One region of the Pseudoxanthomonas sp. CCNWLW251 genome, then DNA from elsewhere that is predicted to be linked to it. Evidence: riboswitches for the same ligand, from Rfam matches in the RefSeq annotation. Region 1 holds a riboswitch; the other holds the start of a gene.
The links. Region 1 has a riboswitch for cobalamin ahead of WBN46_RS18745 (ribonucleoside-diphosphate reductase subunit alpha). Riboswitches for the same ligand answer to the same signal wherever they lie in the genome.
Positions count from the first base shown of each region.

Region 2: linked by a shared signal. The riboswitch ahead of btuB (TonB-dependent vitamin B12 receptor) and the one ahead of WBN46_RS18745 (ribonucleoside-diphosphate reductase subunit alpha) in region 1 are both predicted to bind cobalamin.

Region 1 is NZ_JBBEGA010000006.1:177,826-188,380, forward strand. Features, by position in the region: gene WBN46_RS18740 (ribonucleotide-diphosphate reductase subunit beta) at 1-733, opposite strand, end outside; gene WBN46_RS18745 (ribonucleoside-diphosphate reductase subunit alpha) at 1,006-3,342, opposite strand; cobalamin riboswitch at 3,615-3,834, opposite strand; gene WBN46_RS18750 (VOC family protein) at 4,129-5,493, opposite strand; gene WBN46_RS18755 (sterol desaturase family protein) at 5,568-6,428, opposite strand; partial or broken gene WBN46_RS18760 (EF-hand domain-containing protein) at 6,439-6,603, opposite strand; gene WBN46_RS18765 (hypothetical protein) at 6,855-7,379, opposite strand; gene ompR (two-component system response regulator OmpR) at 7,573-8,292, shown strand; gene WBN46_RS18775 (ATP-binding protein) at 8,289-9,554, shown strand; gene WBN46_RS18780 (alpha/beta hydrolase) at 9,576-10,487, shown strand.
Region 2 is NZ_JBBEGA010000005.1:40,315-50,869, reverse strand. Features, by position in the region: gene WBN46_RS16785 (glycerophosphodiester phosphodiesterase) at 1-155, shown strand, start outside; gene fabB (beta-ketoacyl-ACP synthase I) at 162-1,370, opposite strand; gene fabA (3-hydroxyacyl-[acyl-carrier-protein] dehydratase FabA) at 1,370-1,885, opposite strand; gene dinB (DNA polymerase IV) at 2,101-3,174, shown strand; gene btuB (TonB-dependent vitamin B12 receptor) at 3,381-5,267, opposite strand; cobalamin riboswitch at 5,392-5,609, opposite strand; gene WBN46_RS16760 (TfoX/Sxy family protein) at 5,730-6,101, opposite strand; gene WBN46_RS16755 (GAF domain-containing protein) at 6,098-6,583, opposite strand; gene WBN46_RS16750 (TMEM175 family protein) at 6,663-7,397, shown strand; gene bioD (dethiobiotin synthase) at 7,390-8,070, shown strand; gene WBN46_RS16740 (phasin family protein) at 8,249-8,641, opposite strand; gene queD (6-carboxytetrahydropterin synthase QueD) at 8,797-9,153, opposite strand; partial or broken gene WBN46_RS16730 (DEAD/DEAH box helicase) at 9,295-10,555, opposite strand, start outside.

The sequences.
Region 1 (10,555 bases):
CCTGCTGCTGCATGACGTCGTCGAACAGGTCGGGCTCTTCCTCGCGCACGGTCCGCACGCACTCGAACGCGAACTCCATGTGGCAGCTCTCGTCGCGGAACACCCAGTTGGTGCCGGATGCCAGGCCCGGCAGCAGGCCGCGCGAGCGGAAGTAGTACACGTAGGCGAACGCGGCGAAGAAGAACAGGCCCTCGATGCACGCGGCGAAGCAGATCTGGTTGAGCAGGAACTGGCGGCGCTGGTCGCGTGTCTCGATGCGGCGCAGGTCCTGAATGCTGTCGATCCACTTGAAGCAGAAGTCGGCCTTCTTCTTGATCGCCGGAATGTTCTCCACCGCGGCGAACGCCTTGAAGCGCTCCGACGGGTCGGGCAGGTAGTTGTCCAGCAGGGTCAGGTAGAACTGCACGTGCAGTGCTTCTTCGTAGAGCTGCCTTGACAGGTACATGCGCGCTTCCGGCGCGTTGAGGTGCTGGTACAGGTTCAACACCAGGTTATTCGAGACGATGGAATCGCCGGTGGCGAAGAAGGCGACCAGCCGGTGGATCAGGTGGCGGTCGGCCGGCGTCATCTTCGAATGCAGGTCGGTGATGTCGATCTGGAAGTTGATCTCCTCCACCGTCCACGTGTTCTTGATGGCGTCGCGGTACATGTCATAGAACTGCGGGTAGCGCATCGGGCGCAGCGTCAGTTCGAAACCGGGGTCTAGCAGCATCTGCTTGGGGTGTGCGGACATGGTGCGGTGTTCCTGTTCTGCTCCTTCCCCCGCGTGCGGGGGAAGGCTGGGATGGGGGCGAACGAAGCCGTTAGGCGTTCGTTTGCTGGAGCGGAAAGAGCAGCGAAGGTTTCGGCCGAGCCTGTGGTGGTTTGCCGTCGGAGTCGTCGGCTGCCCCCACCCCAGCCCTCCCCCGCACGCGGGGGTGGGGGCGATTTACGTGGGTCGGCGCTTCCATGCGCCCGGAACCTCCGTGTCCCGTAGTCCGTCGGGGATGCCGACGCGGGGATACGTTACTGGCAGGCCTCGCAGGCTTCCGGATTCTCCAGCGAGCAGGCGATGGCTTCGGTCGGGGTGTAGTCGCGCTTCGGCGCGGTGGTCGCCGCCGCGCTCACCGTGGTCTTGGCGATGCGGGTAGCCGGGCGCGAGCGCAGGTAGTAGGTGGTCTTGATGCCCTGCTTCCACGCGTACATGTACATGGACGACATTGCGCCGATGTTCGGGCTCTCCATGAACAGGTTGAGCGAAGCCGACTGGTCGATGAAGGCGCCACGGCCGGCGGCCATGTCGATCAGCGAACGCATCGGGATCTCCCACGCGGTGCGATAGATCTGCTGCAGCGTGTCCGGCACCTGCGCCAGGCCCTGTACCGAGCCTTCGGACAGCTTGATCGCATCGCGCGTCTCCGCCGTCCACAGGCCCAGCTTCTTCAACTCGTCCACCAGGTAGCGGTTGACCTGCAGGAAATCGCCCGACAGCGTCTCGCGCTTGAACAGGTTGGACACCTGTGGCTCCACGCATTCGTAGCAGCCGGCGATCGAGGCGATCGTCGCCGTCGGCGCGATGGCGATCAGCAGCGAGTTGCGCAGGCCGTGCTCCTTGATGCGGGCGCGCAGCGCATCCCAGCGCTCTGCGTTCTCGGGCACCACGTTCCATGCATCGAACTGCAGTTCGCCGTTGGCGGCGCGGGTGTCGGCGAACGACGGATGGCGGCCGCGTTCCTGCGCCAGTTCCACCGAGGTTTCGAGTGCGTGGAAGTAGATGGTCTCGGCGATCTTCGCCGACATCGCACGCGCTTCGGCGCTGTCGAACGGCAGGCGCAGCTTGAAGAACACATCCTGCAGGCCCATGCAGCCCAGGCCCACCGGGCGCCAGCGCAGGTTGCCGCGGCGCGCGGTTTCGATCGGATAGAAATTCAGGTCGATCACGCGGTCCAGCTGGCGCACGGCCAGGCGCACAGTCTCGGCCAGCTTGTCGAAATCGAAATACCCGTCCTCGTCGAAATGGCGGGCGAGGTTGATCGAGCCCAGGTTGCACACGGCCGTTTCTTCGGCCGAGGTGACCTCGAGGATCTCGGTGCACAGGTTGGACAGGTGGATCACGTTGCCGGCGCGCAGGGTCTGGTTGCTGGCCGCGTTGCACTTGTCCTTGAAGGTCATCCAGCCGTTGCCGGTCTCGGCCAGCGTGCGCATCATCCGGCCGTACAACTTGCGGGCGGAGATGGTCTTCATCGCCTTGCCCTGCGTCTCGGCCTGCGTGTACGCCAGCTCGAATGCAGCGCCGTACAGGTCGGTCAACTCCGGCACCACGCGCGGATCGAACAGCGACCATTCCTGATCGGCCTCCACACGCTTCATGAAGAGGTCCGGCACCCAGTTGGCCAGGTTGAGGTTGTGCGTACGGCGGGCTTCGTCGCCGGTGTTGTCGCGCAGTTCGAGGAAGTCCTCGATGTCGGCATGCCAGGTTTCCAGATACACGCAGGCCGCGCCCTTGCGCTTGCCGCCCTGGTTGACCGCGGCGACCGAGGAATCCAGCGTCTTCAGCCATGGCACGATGCCGTTGCTGTGGCCGTTGGTGGACTTGATCAGCGAGCCGCGCGAACGCACGCGCGTGTAGCTCACGCCGATGCCGCCGCTGAACTTGCTCAGCTGCGCGATGTCGCCGTACTTGGCGTAGATGGACTCCAGCGTGTCCTGCGGCGAATCCAGCAGGAAGCACGAGGACAGCTGTTCGTGGGTGGTGCCGCTGTTGAACAGCGTCGGCGAGCTGGGCAGATAGTCCAGGTTGCCCATGCGGCGGTACAGCGCCAGCGCTTCCGGCACGTCCTCGCTCAGCGCGCAGGCGATGCGCAGGAAGAACTGCTGCGGGGTCTCGATCACCTTGCGCGTGTGCGGATGGCGCAGCAGGTAGCGGTCGTAAAGCGTGCGCAGGCCGAAGTAGTCGAAGTGCAGGTCGAGCGAAGCATCCAGCGCGTCGTTGAGTTTGCGTGCGTTGGTCTGCACGAAGTTCAGCAGGCGGTCGTTGATCAGGCCGACCTCGTGGCCGCGGGTGACCGACTGCGAGAACGCGTGGATCTCCTGGCCGGTGACCTCCTTCACGATGTAGCCGGCCAGCAGGCGCGCGGCCAGGCGGCTGTATTCGGGCTCTTCGCCGGTCAGCAGCGCGGCGGTGCGGATGGACAGTTCGTCCAGTTCGCGCGTGCTGGCGCCGTCGTACAGGCCGGAGATGGTGCGGGTGGCCACGCGCATCGGGTCGATGGCGTGCAGGCCTTCGCAGTTGCGCTGCACCGCGCGCACGATCTTGTTGAGGTCCACCGGCTCGCGGCCGCCATTGCGCTTGGTCACGCTCATCGCGGTGGCGGTGGGCGGCGGGGTCAGCGAAAACGCGTCCTTCTGGGACGGGGTGGTGCCGGCGACGGCGACGGCGGTGTCGATCTGGGTCACGAGATTCCTCCATGCGTGGTGCACGCGGCGGCCCGTCCCTCGCGGGGCAGCGGAAGGCCGGATGGGGAATCACAGTGGGGAAGCGGCGTCGCAGGCGGCGAGACCACGCAGTCGGACTGCGGGTGCCCTGCTTCGCCAGCCATCTCCCCCCGGAGAATCCGCGGCCGGCACCGCGCGGTGTGCAACGCGCGGCTGTCGGCAGGTCTTCGGACTCATGGGCGTGGAAGGCGGTGCCTTCCTCCTAGTCCGCCGCTTCCCGAGGCGTGGGCCTCAGTGCTGTGTGGCGGGGTCGTTCCCAGTTACCGCTGCGGGGCAGTGCCGGAGTGGCGCGAGGCGTCACCGGCTTCCCTTTTCATCCGGAGACTAGCCATCTCCGGAACCGACGGCCACAAGATAGTGGGGGTGCATGGAGGCGTCAACACCAAATGTTGTGTGGAACAGCCGATGTCGACGCGATGCGGGTTTCACGAGTTGAATCCTTCTCCCCGCTGGCGGGGAGAAGGTGCCCGAAGAGCCTGCCCCGTACTGGATACGGGGGCGGATGAGGGGCAGGCGCGATGACAACTCGTGCGTGACGCTCTTGGGCATCAAGACCGCTATCCCGATCCGACGCGTTGGGTGTCCGGACTTCGTTCGCCCATCACCCGCTTTCGGCACCCTCTCCCCGCTCACGCAGGGAGAGGGGAAGGAGCATCACGCCTTCAGCGCGGCGATCGACGCGTCTTGCGCCTGCTGGTACAGCGCGAACGGGTCGTGGATCGTCTTGCCCAGTGCTGCTTCGAACGCTTCCTGGTTGGCGTGCGCGTCATACGCGCGCTGTTCGCCGCCGCCCAGGTTGGACTGGAAGATGCCCGCCGCGCTGACCGGGAGGAAGTCTTCGTAGACGATGGGATCGACCACGGCGTGGCCCGCCTCGACCAGCGCGTCAGGCGTCATCGCTGTGCGCTCGCTGGCGGGCAGTGCTGTGCCGGCATCGGTCAGGCGGTAGCGGAAGTAGCCCAGGCCCTCACGGCGCAGCGTGTCCTCGTCGTCCGGGAACGCGGCGAACGCGGCCGCCAGCCGCTGCGGATAGTCCGCCGAGGTATTGCCGGCACCGCCTGCCTGGCGCACCTGCGCCAGCAGTCGGTCGTAGAGTTCGCGTCCGGCCGGCGTCAGCGCCAGGCCGCGCTGTTCGATCTCGCCGAAGCGCGCGCTGTGGCTGCCGGGTACCAGCGTGCCGCTGGCATCGGGGAAGGCGACTTCCTCTTCCAGCGCCTTGAAGCTGGTCTGGCGCAGCAGGATCGGCACGGCGCGACGCGGCGGGCCTTCGATCAGCGCCTTGGCCTGGATGCCACGGTCGAGCATCGCCGCCTGCGCGGCATCGATGTCCAGCGTGCGCGGGGTCAGGTGGTTGATGTGCGGGCCATGGAAGCTGACCACGTCGGCGACCAGCCGGTGCAGGCCGTGCAGGGCCTGGTAGGTCTGCAGCGAGACGGTGGCATCGCCGTGCCAGCGGAAGGTCTCGAGTACTTCGGCGACGAAGCGCTGCGCGTCGGCCTCACCCAGTCCGCCATCGCGTTCGGCCTGCGCCACCAGGGCACGCGCGCCGGCGGTGAAGATGTCGCGGCGGGCCAGGATGGCTTCGGCTTCCGTGCGCAAGGCCGCGTCCGCGATCAGCTCCAGCCGCAGCAGCGAGGTGAAGATGCGGAACGGATTGGCGGCCAGCGCTTCTTCGGTCAGCGGGCGGAACGCGGTGGCGTGCACCGGCACGCCGGCCACGGTCAGGTCGTAGTAGCCCACCGGGTGCATGCCCATCAGCGCGAACACGCGGCCGAGCATCGCCAGTTCGGCCGGCGTGCCGACCCGGATCGCGCCATGGCGCTCCAGGTCCAGCCGTTCGGTTTCGCCCGTGCGCTGCAGGCGTGCGGCCAGCGCAGCATCGTTCCCCAGGGCCGCGGTATTGATCTCGCCGACCAACTCGATCAGGTCGCCGTACAGCGGCACCTCGGCGCGGTACATGTCGGACATGGCCTGCGCGAACAGGCCGCGGATGCGGTCGGGGGAAACGAAAGCGGTCATGGGGCTCGGCATGCGGGCGGCGTGGGGCCGCCGGGGGCGCGTATTGTCGCCGCCCGGGCGGGCGCGGGCCACTCTCAACGGCGCGGGCGGACCGCTTCCGCGCCGTCCGGGACATATCCGGGCGGCCCGAACAGCGTCATCACGACCTGCCGCAGGCCACGCGCCCGGCGCAGGTCGCGGCCCAGCTTCACCCAGGCGTGGAAGACGATCTTCACCGGGTTGTAGCTGCGCACCGGCTCGACCAGCCCGTAGCGGAGCGGTACGCCGGGGATTTCCTCGCGGCAGGTGCCGAACAGGCGGTCGAACACGATCAGCACGCCGCCATAGTTGCAGTCCAGGTACTCCGGGTTGCTGGCGTGGTGCACGCGGTGATGCGCAGGCGTGTTGAAGACGAACTCGATGGGGCGCGCCAGCCGTGGCACCAATTCGGTATGCAGCCAGTACTGGTACAGCAGGTTCACCGCCAGCACGCCGACCACGTACGGCACCGGAAAGCCCAGCCACACCAGCGGCCCGAAGAACACCGCGGCACCGGTCAGCTTGCCGGTCCAGCCCAGCCGGTACGCGGTCGACAGGGCGTACTGCTCGGAGGAGTGGTGCACCGAATGGTTCAGCCAGAACCAGCGCACGCGGTGATCGGCACGATGCATCCAGTAGTAGCAGAACTCCTGGCCGACGAAGAGCGCCACCCAGTGCAACCCGCGATCCATCGCGATCGTCGTCAGCCGGAAATCCCAGATCGCCAGCAGCAGCGCGCCCACCACGCCGCCCTGGATCAGCAGGCCCAGCAATGCGCGTCCCGCCGCATCGCCCAGCGATGCCCAGTAGCTCTTCCAGTCATAGCCGCCGCGCCGCATCAGCCATGCGCCTTCCAGCGCGGCGATGGCGGCGAACACCAGCAGGGGTACACCCAACAGTGGGGGCAGCGATGCCATCGTCGTGGCCTCAACGCGGGCGACGGCGTTCGGCCAGCTGCGCGGCCATCGCCCGCATTTCGTCAGGCGACAGCCTGCCGTCGCCATTGGCGTCCAGCGTGTCGAAGTTCTTCGCCACCCGCGGCAGCCTGGCCTCGGCTTCCGCCTTGTCGATCAGGCCATCGCCATTGGCATCGGCGGCTTTCAACCGTTCCTGCAGCTTGGCTTTCTGTTCTTCGGTCAGCGTGCGTTGCTGCGCACTGGCGGGGGCGGCCACCAGCACAAAGATGGACAGCGTGGTGGCGAGGGGGAGCAGGATGGAACGGGACATCGGGAATCTCCGGGTGAGGGAAGGAAAAGGTGCAGGCGCGGCGGTGCGGGAATGCATCCGTGCGACAGGGGGGAGTGCCATGCCGCCGCGCCTGCGGGAAAGCGGATGCAGGCCGATCAGTTGCCGCGCGGACAGGCGATGGCGTCACCGGCGGCATTGGTGCAGCTGCGTGTGTGCACCAGCGTGCCGTCCGACACCGTCGTGCTGCCGGTGTAGCTGTTGCCGTTGGCGCCGGTGGCCGTGGTGTTGCGCGCGCCGCTGACATGGCCGTCCGCGTCGCGGCTGATGCCGCCGCTGGTGCTGGCGGTGCCGCCGTTCGGACCGTTGGCATACGCGCTGCCCTGGCGGCCGGCGCTGCCATCGGCATTACGGTAGGCGCTGCGGTCGTAACCGGCGCTGCCGCCGTTGGCGCCGGTGATGCTGCCGCTGCGCGCGGCGCTCGCATTGCCCTGGCCATCGGCCTGCCAGCCGCGCTGGCGCTGGCTGTCGAAGCGCGCATTGCTGCGCTCGACGGCGACGCTGCCGCCCTGGGCGGTGCGCTGCACGGCGCGGCTGCGCTCGCGCGCTGCGGCGTGGTCGGCGAACAGGGTGGTGGCGCACAGGGCGAAGGCGGTGGCGATCAGGAACGGGGTCTTGCTCATGGCGGAATCCTCGTCGGGGTGTGGGATGGCCGCGCAGGGAAGCGGCGGCAGGACCACGGTAGGGCGGGCAACGCCGGCAGGTGTGTCGCCGTTGACAGCAGATGTGTCTGCCGGCGGCGCTGGAAACATCTGCTTACAAACGGGCCGCCGGCAGGGTTTGCCGGGCATCGCGGCGGCGGGCGATAGTGGCCGCATGGACGAAACTTCGGCGCGCATCCTGCTGGTGGACGACGACGTGCGGCTGCGCGAGCTGCTGGTGCGCTACCTGCAGTCGCAGGGCTTCGACGTGCGCGGCGCGGGCGATGGCGTGCAAATGCGGCAGGCGCTGGATCGCGGCCACTTCGATCTGATCGTGCTGGACCTGATGCTGCCCGGCGAGAACGGCCTGGAGATCTGCCGCCGCCTGCGCGGGCAGGGCGACGCCACGCCCATCGTCATGCTGACCGCGAAGGGCGACGAGATCGACCGCATCGTCGGGCTGGAGATCGGCGCGGACGACTACCTGCCCAAGCCGGTCAATCCGCGCGAGCTGCTGGCGCGCATCCGGTCGGTGCTGCGGCGTACGCGTCCCGCACCCGGCGCACCGCAGGCCGAAGGCGGCGAACTGAGCTTCGGCCCGTTCCGCCTCGATCTGGGCCGGCGTGAACTGACCCGCGACGGCGCGCTGTTGCGCTTGACCAGCGGCGAGTTCGCCGTGCTGTCGGTGCTGCTGCGCCATCCGCGCCATCCGCTGAGCCGCGACCGCCTGATGAGCCTGGCGCGCGGCCGCGAACACGATGCCTTCGAGCGCAGCATGGACGTCACCATCGCGCGCCTGCGCCGGCTGCTGGAAGACGATCCGCGCCAGCCGCGCCTGATCCAGACCGTATGGGGCGTGGGTTATGTGTTCGTGCCACCGGAGGCCGCACCGTGAGGTCGCCGCTGCCGCGCAGCGTGTTCGGCCAGCTCGCGCTGGTGATCGCGCTGGTGCTGGCCGGTGCCGGCGTGCTGGCGCTCCTGCTCGGGCGCGAACTGGCCACGCGGCCGGCCGCCGACCAGTTGTTGCGCGCGATGCAGGGGTTCGCCGAAGTCGTCGAAGCGCTCGATCACCACCAGTCGCATGCGCGCACCGTCGCGCAGCTGCGTGACGCCGGGCTGGAGGTGCGCAGCACGCCACCCGCCGACGCACGACCGCGCTTCGCCCCCTTGCTGCGCGAACTGCGCGAACAGGCCGCAGGCACGCTGGGCGCCGGGCGCGAACTGCGGATGAGTGCCGGGCGTGGATTGCGGGTGATCTGGCTGAAACCGGCCACGCGCGAACCGCTGTGGGTGTCGTTCGCCTATGACCGTCCGGCCACCGGCATGCGTCGCTTCTCCGTGTTCATGCTGGTCGGTTGCGTGGCGCTGGTATGGCTGGCCGCCGCGTACTTCGCGCGCCGGCTCGTGCAGCCGCTGCGCCAGCTCGCGGCGGCCGCGCCGGCCATCGTGCGTGGCGACGCGCCACCGCCGGTGCATGCGCGTGGCCCGCGCGAGGTGGCGGACCTGGCGCAGGCACTGGGCGACGCCAGCCGCGATGTCCGAGCGGCGGCGGAAGAACGCGCGCTGCTGCTCGCCGGCATCTCACACGACCTGCGCACACCGCTCACGCGCCTGCAGTTCGCGCTGGAGATGGTGCCGGACACCGATCCCGGACTGACCCGCAGCATGCATCGCGACATCGCCGAGATGGATGCCATCCTCGGCCAGTTCATCGCCTTCGCACGCGATGGCCGCGACGAAGGCAGCGAGAACGTCGACCTGGCCGCGATCTGCCGCCATGCGGTCGCCGCCGCTTCGAAAGCCTGGCGGGTGGACCTGCCGGAGCATGCGCTGCTCCCCGGCAAGCCGATGGCGCTGCTGCGCGCGGTGGAGAACCTCCTGGTCAACGCCGAGCGGCATGGCGCGTTGCCGTTGTCACTGCAGCTGTGGGCCGAAGGATCGGCATGGGTGGTCGAGGTCGCCGACGGCGGCTCCGGTCTCTCCGCCGACGCGGCCGAACGCGCACGCCAGCCGTTCGTCCACGACCAGGCGCAGGGCGGCAGCGGGCTGGGCCTTCCCATCGTCGACCGCGTGGCACGCCAGCACGGCGGCGAACTGCGGCTGCTGCCGAACACCCCCCACGGCCTGCGCGCGCAATTGTGGTTGCGCGCGGGCTGATCTCCCCATCGAGGTGATGCCATGAAGACGATGCTGTTCCGCACGGGCCTGGTGGCGTGCGCCTTGCTTGCTGCGCTGCCGCCGCTGGCCGCGCAGACCTTCCGCGAACACCTGCAACAGGCGCGTGAGGCTTCGCGCCAGCCCGCCGCGCGTGCGCCCGTGCTGCCGGCGGGTGCGCGCGCGCTGCGCGATGTCGCCTATGGCGCGGATCCGCGCCAGCGGTTCGATGTCTACCTGCCCGCGCAGCCGCGCAACGCGCCGGTGATCCTGTTCGTGCACGGCGGTGGCTGGGAGAACGGCAACAAGGACAATCCCGGGGTGGTGGAAAACAAGGCGGCGTACTGGCTGCCGAAGGGGTACATCCTCGTGTCCACGAATTACCGCATGCGGCCGGACACCGCACCGCTGGAGCAGGCGCGCGACGTGGCGCGCGCGCTGGCCGCCGTGCAGCAGCGCGCGCCGGAATGGAACGCCGATCGCTCGCGCGTGCTGTTGATGGGACATTCCGCCGGCGCGCACCTGGCCGCGCTGGTCGGCGCCTCCTCCACGCTCTGGCGCGAGGCTGGCGCAACGAAGCCGCGTGGCGTGGTGTCGCTGGACAGCGGAGCGCTGGACGTGCCGATGACCATGCAGAAGCCGCCGCTGCCCGGTATCTACGACCGCGCGTTCGGCAGGAACCGCGACGACTGGATCGCCGCATCGCCGTACCACCAGCTCACCCGCGATGCCGTGCCGATGCTGTTCGTCTGTTCCTCGCGCCGCAAGGACGCCTGTCCGCAGGGCCGAGCGATGGTGGAGAAGGCGAAGACGCTTGGGGTGGCGATGGAGGTGCTGCCCGAGGATCTTTCGCATGCGGAAGTGAATCGATTGCTGGGGACGCCTTCCGGTTACACGGACGCGGTGGATGCGTTTGTCCATAGACAGCTGCACTAGGCATCCGAGCAGCACGAAGTGTCCCTCTCCCCGCGCAGCGGGGAGAGGGTGCCGAAGGTGGGTGAGGA
Region 2 (10,555 bases), on a different contig from region 1:
ATTTCCTGCCGAAGGCACTGCGCGAAGGCGACGATCCGCGCATGCGCAGCGAGGCAGGATCCCTTGTCGAGATCCGCGCCTATCTCGCGCTGGGGATCGGCGGCTTCTTCACCGACGATCCGGCGCTGGGGCGGCGCGCGGTGGACGGGCGCTGAGCCGGGTCAGACCCGGCCGAACACCAGGCTGGCGTTCGTGCCGCCGAAGCCGAAGCTGTTGGACATCACCGTGGTCAGGGTCGCGTCGCGGCTCGCCTGCACGATGGGGAAATCCTTGGCGCCTTCGTCCAGCGTCTCGATGTTGGCCGAGCCCGCGATGAAGCCATCGCGCATCATCAGCAGGCAGTAGATCGCTTCATGCACGCTGGCCGCGCCCAGCGAGTGGCCGGACAGCGCCTTGGTCGAGGAGATCGGCGGCAGCGTATCGCCCAGCGCGGTGCGGATCGCCTCGAGTTCGATCACGTCGCCCAGCGGCGTGGAGGTGCCGTGCGTGTTGAGGTAGTCCAGCGGCGCGGTGACGCCTTCCAGCGCCATCTGCATGCAGCGCACCGCGCCTTCGCCGGACGGCGCGACCATGTCGGCGCCGTCAGAGGTCACGCCGTAACCCAGCAGTTCGGCGTGGATGCGTGCGCCGCGCTTCACCGCGTGGTCGTAATCCTCCAGCACCAGCATGCCGCCACCACCGGCGATGACGAAACCGTCGCGGTCCGCATCGTAGGGACGCGAGGCGTGCGCGGGGTCATCGTTGCGCTTGCTCGACAACGCGCCCATCGCATCGAACATCATCGTCAGCGCCCAGTGCAGCTCTTCGCCGCCACCGGCGAACACGATGTCCTGTCGGCCGGCGCGGATCAGGTCCGCCGCCGCGCCGATGCAGTGTGCCGAGGTCGCGCAGGCGGCGGAGATCGAATAGCTCACGCCCTTGATCTTGAACGCCGTGGCGAGGGTCGCCGATACGGTGGAGCACATCGTGCGCGGCACCATGTACGGGCCCACTTTGCGGATGCCGCGCGCGCGCAGCAGATCGGCGGCCTCGATCTGCCATTCGGCCGAGCCGCCGCCGGAGCCGGCGATCAGGCCGGTGCGCGGCTGACTGACCAGCGCGTCGTCCAGGCCGGCATCAGCGATGGCATCGCGCAGCGCGATGTGCGCGAACGCCGCAGCATCGCCCATGAAGCGCTTCTGCTTGCGGTCGATCTGCGCATCGAGATCGATCTCCGGCGCACCGCCCACCTGGCTGCGGAAGCCGAGTTCGGCGTATTGCGGGATATGGCGGATGCCCGAACGGCCTGCGCGCAGCGCGGCCGACACGGTATCCGCGTCGTTGCCGAGGCAGGACGTGATGCCCAGGCCGGTGATGACGACACGGCGCATCAGAAGCTCTCCGTCGAGGTGAACAGGCCCACGCGCAGATCGCGCGCGGTGTATATCTCGCGGCCGTCGACCAGCATGCGGCCATCGGCCACCGCAAGCACCAGCTTGCGGTTGATCACGCGGCTGATGTCGATCTCGTAGCTGACGCGCTTGGCGGTCGGCAAGACCTGGCCGGTGAACTTCACTTCGCCCGATCCCAATGCACGACCGCGACCGGGCGCGCCGATCCAGGTCAGGAAGAAACCGGTCAGCTGCCACATCGCATCCAGCCCCAGGCAACCGGGCATTACCGGGTCGCCGAGGAAGTGGCACTTGAAGAACCACAGGTCGGGGTGGATATCCAGTTCCGCGCGGATGAGGCCCTTGCCGTGCGCACCACCGTCCTCGCGGATCTCGGTGATGCGGTCGAACATCAGCATCGGGTCATTGGGCAGGCGGCCGCTGTCGGGGCCGAACAGTTCGCCGCGCGCGCTGGCCAGCAGCTGTTCGCGCGAGAAGGAAGCAGGGGCGGTCATTGCATGGTCCGTTCTACGAAGCTGCAAATAATGCACACATGTGCATACGCTTGTCTTGATGCAAATCAACCGGGTTTTTTCCATACGCCGGCGTACCATCGGCGAGGCGTAATTGCGGCAAGGGTTTCGCACTCTCTGTCCGCATCTCCAAACGCAACCGTATCGTTCCCGCCTGCGTCCATGCGATCGCGTACGGCGGCCGATATCATCGCGTGATGCGCAAGATCATCCACATCGACATGGACGCCTTCTACGCGTCGGTCGAACAACGCGACGATCCGTCGCTGCGTGGACGGCCCGTGGTCGTCGCGTGGCGCGGCGAGCGCTCGGTGGTGTGCGCGGCATCGTACGAAGCCCGCGTCTTCGGCGTGCGCTCGGCGATGCCGGCGGTGCGCGCGGAGCGGCTGTGCCCGCAGGCAGTGTTCGTGCCGCCAGACTTCGCGCGCTACAAGGCGGTGTCGCGACAGGTGCGCGAGATCTTCCTGCGCCACACCGACCTGGTCGAACCGTTGTCGCTGGACGAGGCCTATCTCGACGTTACCGCGACAAAGTCCAACCTGCCGACCGCCACCGCGGTGGCCGAAACGATCCGTGCGCAGATCCGCGAGGAAACGCAGCTCACCGCGTCGGCCGGCGTGGCGCCGAACAAGTTCCTCGCCAAGATCGCGTCCGACTGGCGCAAGCCCGATGGGCAGTTCGTGCTGCGGCCGCACCAGGTGGAGGCGTTCCTGACGCCTTTGCCGGTGGAGCGCATTCCGGGCGTGGGCAAGGTGATGCAGGGCAAGTTGAACGCGGCCGGCATCCATACCGTCGGCGATCTGCGCACCTTCGAGCAGCGCGATCTGGAACAGCGCTTCGGCAGCTTCGGCGGAAGTCTCTATCGGCGCGCACGCGGCATCGACGAGCGACCCGTGGAGCCTGACCAGCCGGTGCAGTCGATCTCGGCCGAAGACACGTTCGCCACCGACCTGTTGCTGCCCGAACTGGAACCGCACATCGTCCGTATCGCGGAAAAGGCCTGGGCCGCCAGCCGGAAGACGGAGCGCGTGGGCCGCACGGTGGTACTGAAGCTCAAGACCTCGCAGTTCCGCATCCTGACCCGCAGCTTCACGCCGGAGTCGCCTGCATCCTCCGCGCAGGAGTTCATCGATATCGCGCTGGCATTGCGCGAGCGCGTGGACCTGCCTGCTGCGACTCGGTACCGCTTGGTCGGCGTAGGCCTTTCCGGGTTCCGCGATCGTGAGGAGTTGGGAGTACAGGCGAGCCTGTTCGATGTGATGGACGTGTAGCGCAGGGTCATGCAGCGTGCCAGTCGAAGGCGGGGTCTTCGTTGCGCTCGAAGCATCGCAGGTGCGAGGCCATCGCGTTCTGCAGACGCGTGCGCGGTCCGGCGTCGGGCTGGTACAGCGTGGTCCGCAGTCTTGTGGCCGCGGGGACGAAGCGGCAAAGCCGGCAACGGAGCAGTCCATTGCCGGCCTTCCCTCGGGCGTACGACTCAGTCGCGCGCGCTGTAGCGCAGGCTCAGGCCGTACTCACGACCGGGCTGGTTGTACCAGGCGATCGTTTCGTACTGGCGGTCGAACACGTTGCTGGCGCGTGCCTGTAGCGACCACTCGTCCGTGATTGCGTACTCCAGGCGCAGGTCCAGCGTGCCGTAGCCGGCCAGTCGAACGCTGTTGGCAGCGTTGTCGTAGCGGTGGCTGGCGCCATTGGCGGTCAGGCCGACGCGGAAGCCGCCGAAGGCACGGTCCACATCCACGCGTGCCGTGTTGCGTGCGCGGCGCGCCAGCAGGTTGTCGTAGTTCAGGCCGGCGGTGTGGTTGCGCGGATCGACATGGCTCACCTGGGCGGCGATGTCGAAGCCGGCCAGCGTCATTGTGCCGGTCAGTTCGGCACCGCGGATGCGCGCTTCTTCGGTATTCGCCGGCAGCCAGTTGCTGTCAAGCGCAATGAGGTCGTCGATACGCGTCTCGTAGACGTTGAACGACCAGTTCCAGTTGTCGGCGTACTGCGCCAGGCCGATGTCCAGGGTCTTCGAACGTTCGGGCTCGAGGAACTCGTTGCCGGAGAACGGGTAGTACAGGTCGTTGAACGTGGGCGCCTTGAAACCGGTGCCGGCGGTGACGCTGAGCTTGAAGCCGCTGCCGAATCCGAGACCCCAGCCGAGGCTCCCGGTCACATGGTTGCCGAACTGGTCGTTGTCGTCGTTGCGCACGCTGGCTTGCACCTGCTGCGCGCCGAAGCGTCCCTGATACTCGACGAAGACGCCGGTGTTGTCGCGGCTTTCGATCGGCGTCAGGGCGCTGTCGGCAAAGGTCACCGTGCTGGTGACCTCGTCGCGCTGCCAGTCTGCGCCGGCGGTCAGCAGGTGCCGGTCAGCGAAGACGAAGTCGCCCTGCAGCGAGGCGGTGTCGCGCCGAGTGTCGAACGTGCTGACGAAGGTGCGTGTGCCGGCGGCGGCATCGGCGAAATGGTTGTCCGACTTGTCGGAGGCGCGGCCGACTTGCGCGGTGAGCGTGGTGGCGGCGGAAGGCTTCCACGTCAGCTTGCTGCCGAGCACTTGCTGCACGTTGTCGGCCTCGTTGCCACCGAAGATGCTGCCATCGAACTCGTTGAAGGCATCGGCGTTCAATGCGTGGCCTTCCAGCGTCAGCGCATCGGTCAGCCTGTAGCCGCCGCGCACGTTGAGCGAGACGTTGCGGTAGCCGTCATCGTCTGGCTCGTCGGTGAAGCAGCCCTGGAAGACCGGAAAGCCGGCGCCACGACAGGCGTTGGTGCCGTCGGTTTCCTGGTACGCGGCATTGGCGCCGATCCAGCCACGTTCCCCGCCATAAGCGAAGCCGCCGCTGGCTTCGCGCAGATTGTTGCTGCCACCGCCGACACGCAGTTCGCGCGACAGGCCCTTGCCGCCGCGACGGGTGAAGATCTGGATCACGCCGCCGATCGCCTCCGAGCCGTACAGGCTGGAGCGTGGGCCACGCACGATCTCGATGCGCTCGATCTGGTCCACCGGCAAGTCCTGGAACGACGCCAGTCCCGCGGTTGCCGAGCCGATGCGGATGCCATCCACCAGTACCAGCACGTGGTCGGATTCGGTGCCGCGGATGTTGATCGTGCTCAGCTTGCCCAGGCCGCCCTGGTTGGTGAAGCCGATGCCGGCACGGCCCTTGAGCAGATCGATCAGCGAGCGCGACTGGCTGCGTTCGATGTCCGCGCGCGCGATGACCTGCACCGGCGCCAGGCTGTCGCGCACGGCCACATCGGTGCGGGTGCCGGTGACGACGACTTCGTCCAAGTCAGTGGCGTCCTGCGCCTGCGCCGCGAACGGCAGCGCCAATGCGACCGCGAGGGCCAGGTGGGAAAGGGGAAAACGGCTGTACATCGGATTCAACTCCATCGCGCGCCCCGCGCGCATTCTTCGGCGTGGAGTTGCGACGGGGAAGGGAGCGTTGCGGACAGCGCAGCAGACAGGCAGCGGCGCGGCACGCCGCGACGCCCTCCGCATCGCAACCAGTGGACTCCCAGGCCGGTCTCCGGGCTTGCGAACGAGTGCAGGGCACTCCGCCTTGGCGCCTTCCCATGCAATGCACAGTGGCCGATGCCGCGGCTGTTGTTCGCCTACCGTTGCGGGGGCAGCGCCGGAATGCCGCGTATCGCGGGTCACCGGCTTCCCGTTTCAACCCGGGCGTGGAAGCCGCGGGTCACCTGAAAGCGCGCGCAGTATACGGGAAGCCCGCGCGTTCCTGCCCGCACAGGTGCAGGAGGGGCTTCAGTCCCGATGCTCTTCTGGCAGCCCCTGACGCAGTGGCTGAAAAGCATCGGGGCTGAAGCCCTCGTGGAGGAATCAGTCGTCGCCGCCTGGCGAGTCGAACAGGTTGAGCGGAGGGCCCGTGTCTTCTTCGCGCTCGGTGTGCGTCGTGGTCACCGGGCCTGCTGCGGGTCGGCCGCGCGGCGGCGGCAGCAGGGCGGCCGCCGCGTCGTAGGCCACCAGCAATGCGCTGCGGCGATCCTCGGGCAGCTGCTGCCAGTGGCAATCCAGCAGGGCGCCTTCCAGCGCATAGAGCAGGTTGAGGCTGGGCCGGAACCCCGCGCGCTTGACCCGTATGAAGGCTTCCACCGCGCCGACGCCCTCCAGGTCCTCCTGCGTGCGCAGGCCGACCTGGCGCAGCCAGGCGGCGGACTTGGGGCCGATGTTGCGCAGCTTGGTGCCTGTCATGTCAGCGAATCCACGAAGATGGCGGCGATGCGTTCCATGCCCGCCTGGTCGTCGGCATCGAAGCGCGCCAGGCGTGGGCTGTCCAGGTCGAGCACGCCGACCAGTTCGTCCCCTTTTACCAGCGGTACCACCAACTCCGAGCGTGAAGCGGAATCGCAGGCGATGTGGCCCGGGAAGGCCTCCACATCGTCCACGCGCTGGGTCTGGCGGGTGCGTGCGGCGGCTCCGCAGACCCCCTTGTCCAACGGGATCCGCACGCAGGCTGGTAAGCCTTGGAACGGGCCAACGACCAATTCCCGGCCATCGAAGAAGTAGAAGCCGGCCCAGTTGAAGTCCGGCAGGGCGTGGTAGAGCAGTGCGGCCAGGTTGGCGGCATTGGCGATCCGGTCCGGTTCGCCGGCCAGCAGGGCACGGGCCTGCGCGGCCAGCTGTGCGTATTGTTCCGGCTTGCTGCCGGTGAGCGTCTGGGAGGCGAATGACATGGCGTCGATTCTACTCCCGCGTCCTGCGGGACGGCCCGATATGATGCGTCCCATCCGCATGGGCTGACGGGGGCGACAGGTGGGCGCGAATGCACGCGATGAAGAAGAAGCGGGTTGGCGTGGCCATGGCGTGACGCGGCTGGAGGCATTCGTCGATGCGGCGTTCGCGTTCGCGGTCACTTTGCTGGTCATCTCGGTGGAGCGCATTCCTGACAGCATCGGCGGCGTACTGCAGGCGCTGAAGAACATACCGGCGTTCGCCGCCAGCTTCGCGATGGTGGCGATGTTCTGGTACGCGCATGTGCGCTGGAGCCGGCGCTATCGGCTGGGCACCGTCCCGGCCACGCTGCTCAGCCTGTTGCTGGTGTTCCTGGTGCTGGTCTACGTGTATCCGCTGCGGCTGCTGCTGGGTACGTTCTTCGGATGGATCACGGGCGGGTGGCTGCCGATGCCGCTGTCCGACGCCAACGGTCCGCGTCCGCTGGCCTTCATGTTCATTTTCTACGGGCTCGCGTTCGCGTCGATGTCCGCCTGCGTAGGCGGTCTGTATGCGCTCGCATGGCGCGCGCGTGGCCGGTTGCGGCTGGACGGCGATGCCGCAGCCAACGCAGCTGGGGAAGTCGCATCCCACGCCTATTTCGTTCTCGTCAGCCTGGTGTCGGTGCTGATCGCGCTGCTGCTGACCGAGCACTCGCGGTCGTGGCAGGTCGCATTGCCGGGCAGCGTGTATTTCCTGCTTTCGTTCACCGGCCTGGTGCATGTGCGTGGCCAGCGCTGGGGCGCGCGCCGCTGGCCGGAGCGCGCAGATGGATAGGCCGATGGACCGGCTGTTCGTCACCGGTACCGACACCGGCGTCGGCAAGACCGTCGCCAGTGCCGCCTTGTTGCATGCATTCCGCGCGCGCGGGTTGCGCGCGGTCGGCATGAAGCCGGTTGCCAGCGGCTGTACCCTCACGCCGGCCGGCTGGCGCAACGACGATGCACTGGCCCTGCAGGCGGCGAGCGATCCCGTGCCGCCGTACGAGGACCTCAATCCGTATGCGCTGCCCGCTCCGCTGGCGCCGGAGATCGCGGCCCGCGATGCAGGCGTGGACGTCCAACTGGGGGTGCTGGTTTCAGCGTTCGAGCGCCTGCATCCGCTGGCTGATCTGGTACTGGTGGAAGGCGTTGGCGGCTGGGCCGCGCCGCTGACGGCGACGCTCGATCAACGGCACCTCGTCGAGGAACTGCGCCTGCCGGTGGTGCTGGTGGTGGGGATGCGGCTCGGCTGCATCAACCATGCACGGCTCAGTGCGCGCGCCATCCAGGACGACGGGGCACGGTTGGTGGGCTGGATAGCGAACGAGGTCGATCCGGAGATGGAACGCCGGGACGAGAACTTCGCCCTGCTGTCCGCGCGCATGCCGGTGCCGTGCTGGGGGAGGTTGCCACATGCGCCGGACATCGACGCCAGGCAGCTCAGCCGGCATATCGCGATTTCCCTGTAGGAGGGCCTTCAGGCCCGACAGGCGTTGCCGGAAAAGCATCGGGCCTGAAGGCCCTCCTGCAAGTACCTGGGTGCGCGGGCAATAAAAAACCCGGCAGCGTGGGGGCTGCCGGGTCGGCTGCGCGGAGGGAGGGGGAGCCGCGCAATAAACGTTGGACGCGCAGGTCCTGGGGCGGGTCTTACTTGCCTTTGGCGGCCTTGGTCGCCTTGGCCACGGAGGCCTGGACGTTGTCGGTCGCGGTCTCGAACTGGGTCTTCACCAGCTGGCCGAAGGCCTCACCGGTCTTCAGGCCCAGGCCGAACACTTCCTGGCTGGCGGCGACGACGCGCTCGGCGTTGTCCTTGGCCACCTGCATGCCCTTCGGCCACAGGGTCTTGTAGCCTTCGAGGTCGCGGGTTTCAGCCAGCTCGCCGAAGAAGGCGGTGGTGGCGTCGATATTCTTTTCGAAGGTCTTCAGCTGCACGCCGAACACGGTCTCGGCGCTTTCCAGGGCCAGACGGTTGGCGCGCGAGGCAGCGGCGGCGAACTGGTGCGTGAACTGGCTGAAGCTTTCGTTGAATTGCGTGGTCATGGCGTGCTCCTGAAAGGGGATTCCCATCTGTTGCGACGCAGCATAGACATATCCATGTTGCAGTGCAATAAGTGGCGTATGGAAATCCGACGAACGGTCAGGAGCCGTTAAAAATCAAACGCTTGTATGTAGTGGTATGAAACCGGTTTCTTGCCTCAGGGGCCCGTATAGCGGCACCCGGACGTGCAGGTTTCATGCACCACGATGGCGCTCAGCAGCGGCAGCACCGGTTTGGTCTGGTCCCAGATCCACTTCGCGAGCTGCTCGCTGGTCGGGTTGTCCAGGCCGGGGATGTCGTTGAGATAGTGGTGGTCCAGCCGGTCGTAGATCGGCTGGAAGGCCGCCTTCACGTCGGCGAAGTCCATCACCCAGCCAGCGTGCGGATCGACCGGGCCGGAGAGATGCAGTTCGATGCGGAACGAATGTCCGTGCAGGCGCGCGCACTTGTGCCCGTCCGGCACGTGCGGCAGCCGGTGCGCGGCTTCCACGGTGAAGACCTTGAAGATATCCATGCGACGATTCTAGAGGGCGTGGCAACCAGCGTGCGGCGCCGGTGAGGGCGCCGCACGATCGACTCAACGGGCAGGGCGTGCCTGGCTAGGGCGCGCACCGCCGGGGCGGCGGTCGCCTTCGCGACGCGGGCCACTGCTGTGCTTCTTCGGGCCGGCGTGGGCGTGGCGCGGGGCCTCGCTGTGCGGGCGGCGCGCATGCTTCTGCGGGCCGTTGCGGCGCGGGGTGCGCTCGCCGGCGGGCTGTTCGGCCTTGCCCGGCGCACTGTTGCCCCAGCGGATCGGCGTCTGCGGCTCGAAGCCCGGCACGTCGCGCAGGTCCACGTCGCGGCCGAGCATGCGCACGATGGCGCGCAGGTACTTGGCTTCATCCTGCGCCACCAGCGAGATCGCCTCGCCCGTCGAGCCGTTGCGGCCGGTGCGGCCGATACGGTGCACGTAGTCCTCGGCCACCATCGGCAGGTCGAAGTTGATCACCTGCGGCAACTGGTCGATGTCGATGCCGCGCGCGGCGATGTCGGTGGCCACCAGCACGTTGATGCGGCCGGCCTTGAAGTCGTTGAGCGCGCGCTGGCGTGCGCCCTGCGACTTGTTGCCGTGGATCGCCGCGGTCTTGATGCCGCTCTTGTCCAGGAACATCGCCAGCTTGTCGCTGCCATGCTTGGTGCGGGCGAACACCAGCGTCTGCAGGCGGCTGTCCTTGGCCAGCAGGTGCAGCAGCAGGTCGCGCTTGCGGCTGCCATCGACCGGGTGGACGCGGTGGGTGATGGTCTCGGCGACGGTGTTCTTGGGCGTGACCTGGATCTGCTTCGGATCACGCATGAATTCCATGGCCAGTTCGCGGATCGGTTCGGCGAAGGTGGCGGAGAACAGCATGGTCTGGCGGTTCTGCTTGGGCAGCTTGGCCAGGATGCGCTTGATCGAGGGCAGGAAGCCCATGTCGAGCATGCGGTCGGCCTCGTCCAGCACCAGCACCTCGATGCCGGACAGATCGATGCTGCGACGCTCGATATGGTCGATCAACCGGCCCGGGCAGGCGATCACCATGTCCACGCCACGGCGCAGCGCGTCCAGCTGGTTGCCCATGCCCACGCCGCCATAGATGGTGGTGCTGGGAATGCGCAGGTACTTGCCGTAGCCACGCAGGCTGTCATGCACCTGCACGGCCAGCTCGCGGGTGGGGGTCAGCACCAGTGCGCGCGGCTTGCGCGGGCCACGGGTGGCGACTTCCTGCGGCGTGGTGGCCAGGTACTGGATCAGCGGCAGGCCGAACGCGGCGGTCTTGCCGGTGCCGGTCTGGGCGCCGGCCAGCAGGTCGTGCCCGGCCAGGGCCAGCGGGATGGCCTGTTCCTGGATGGCGGTGGGCTGGGTATAGCCCTGTTCGTCCAGCGCACGCAGGAGGGCG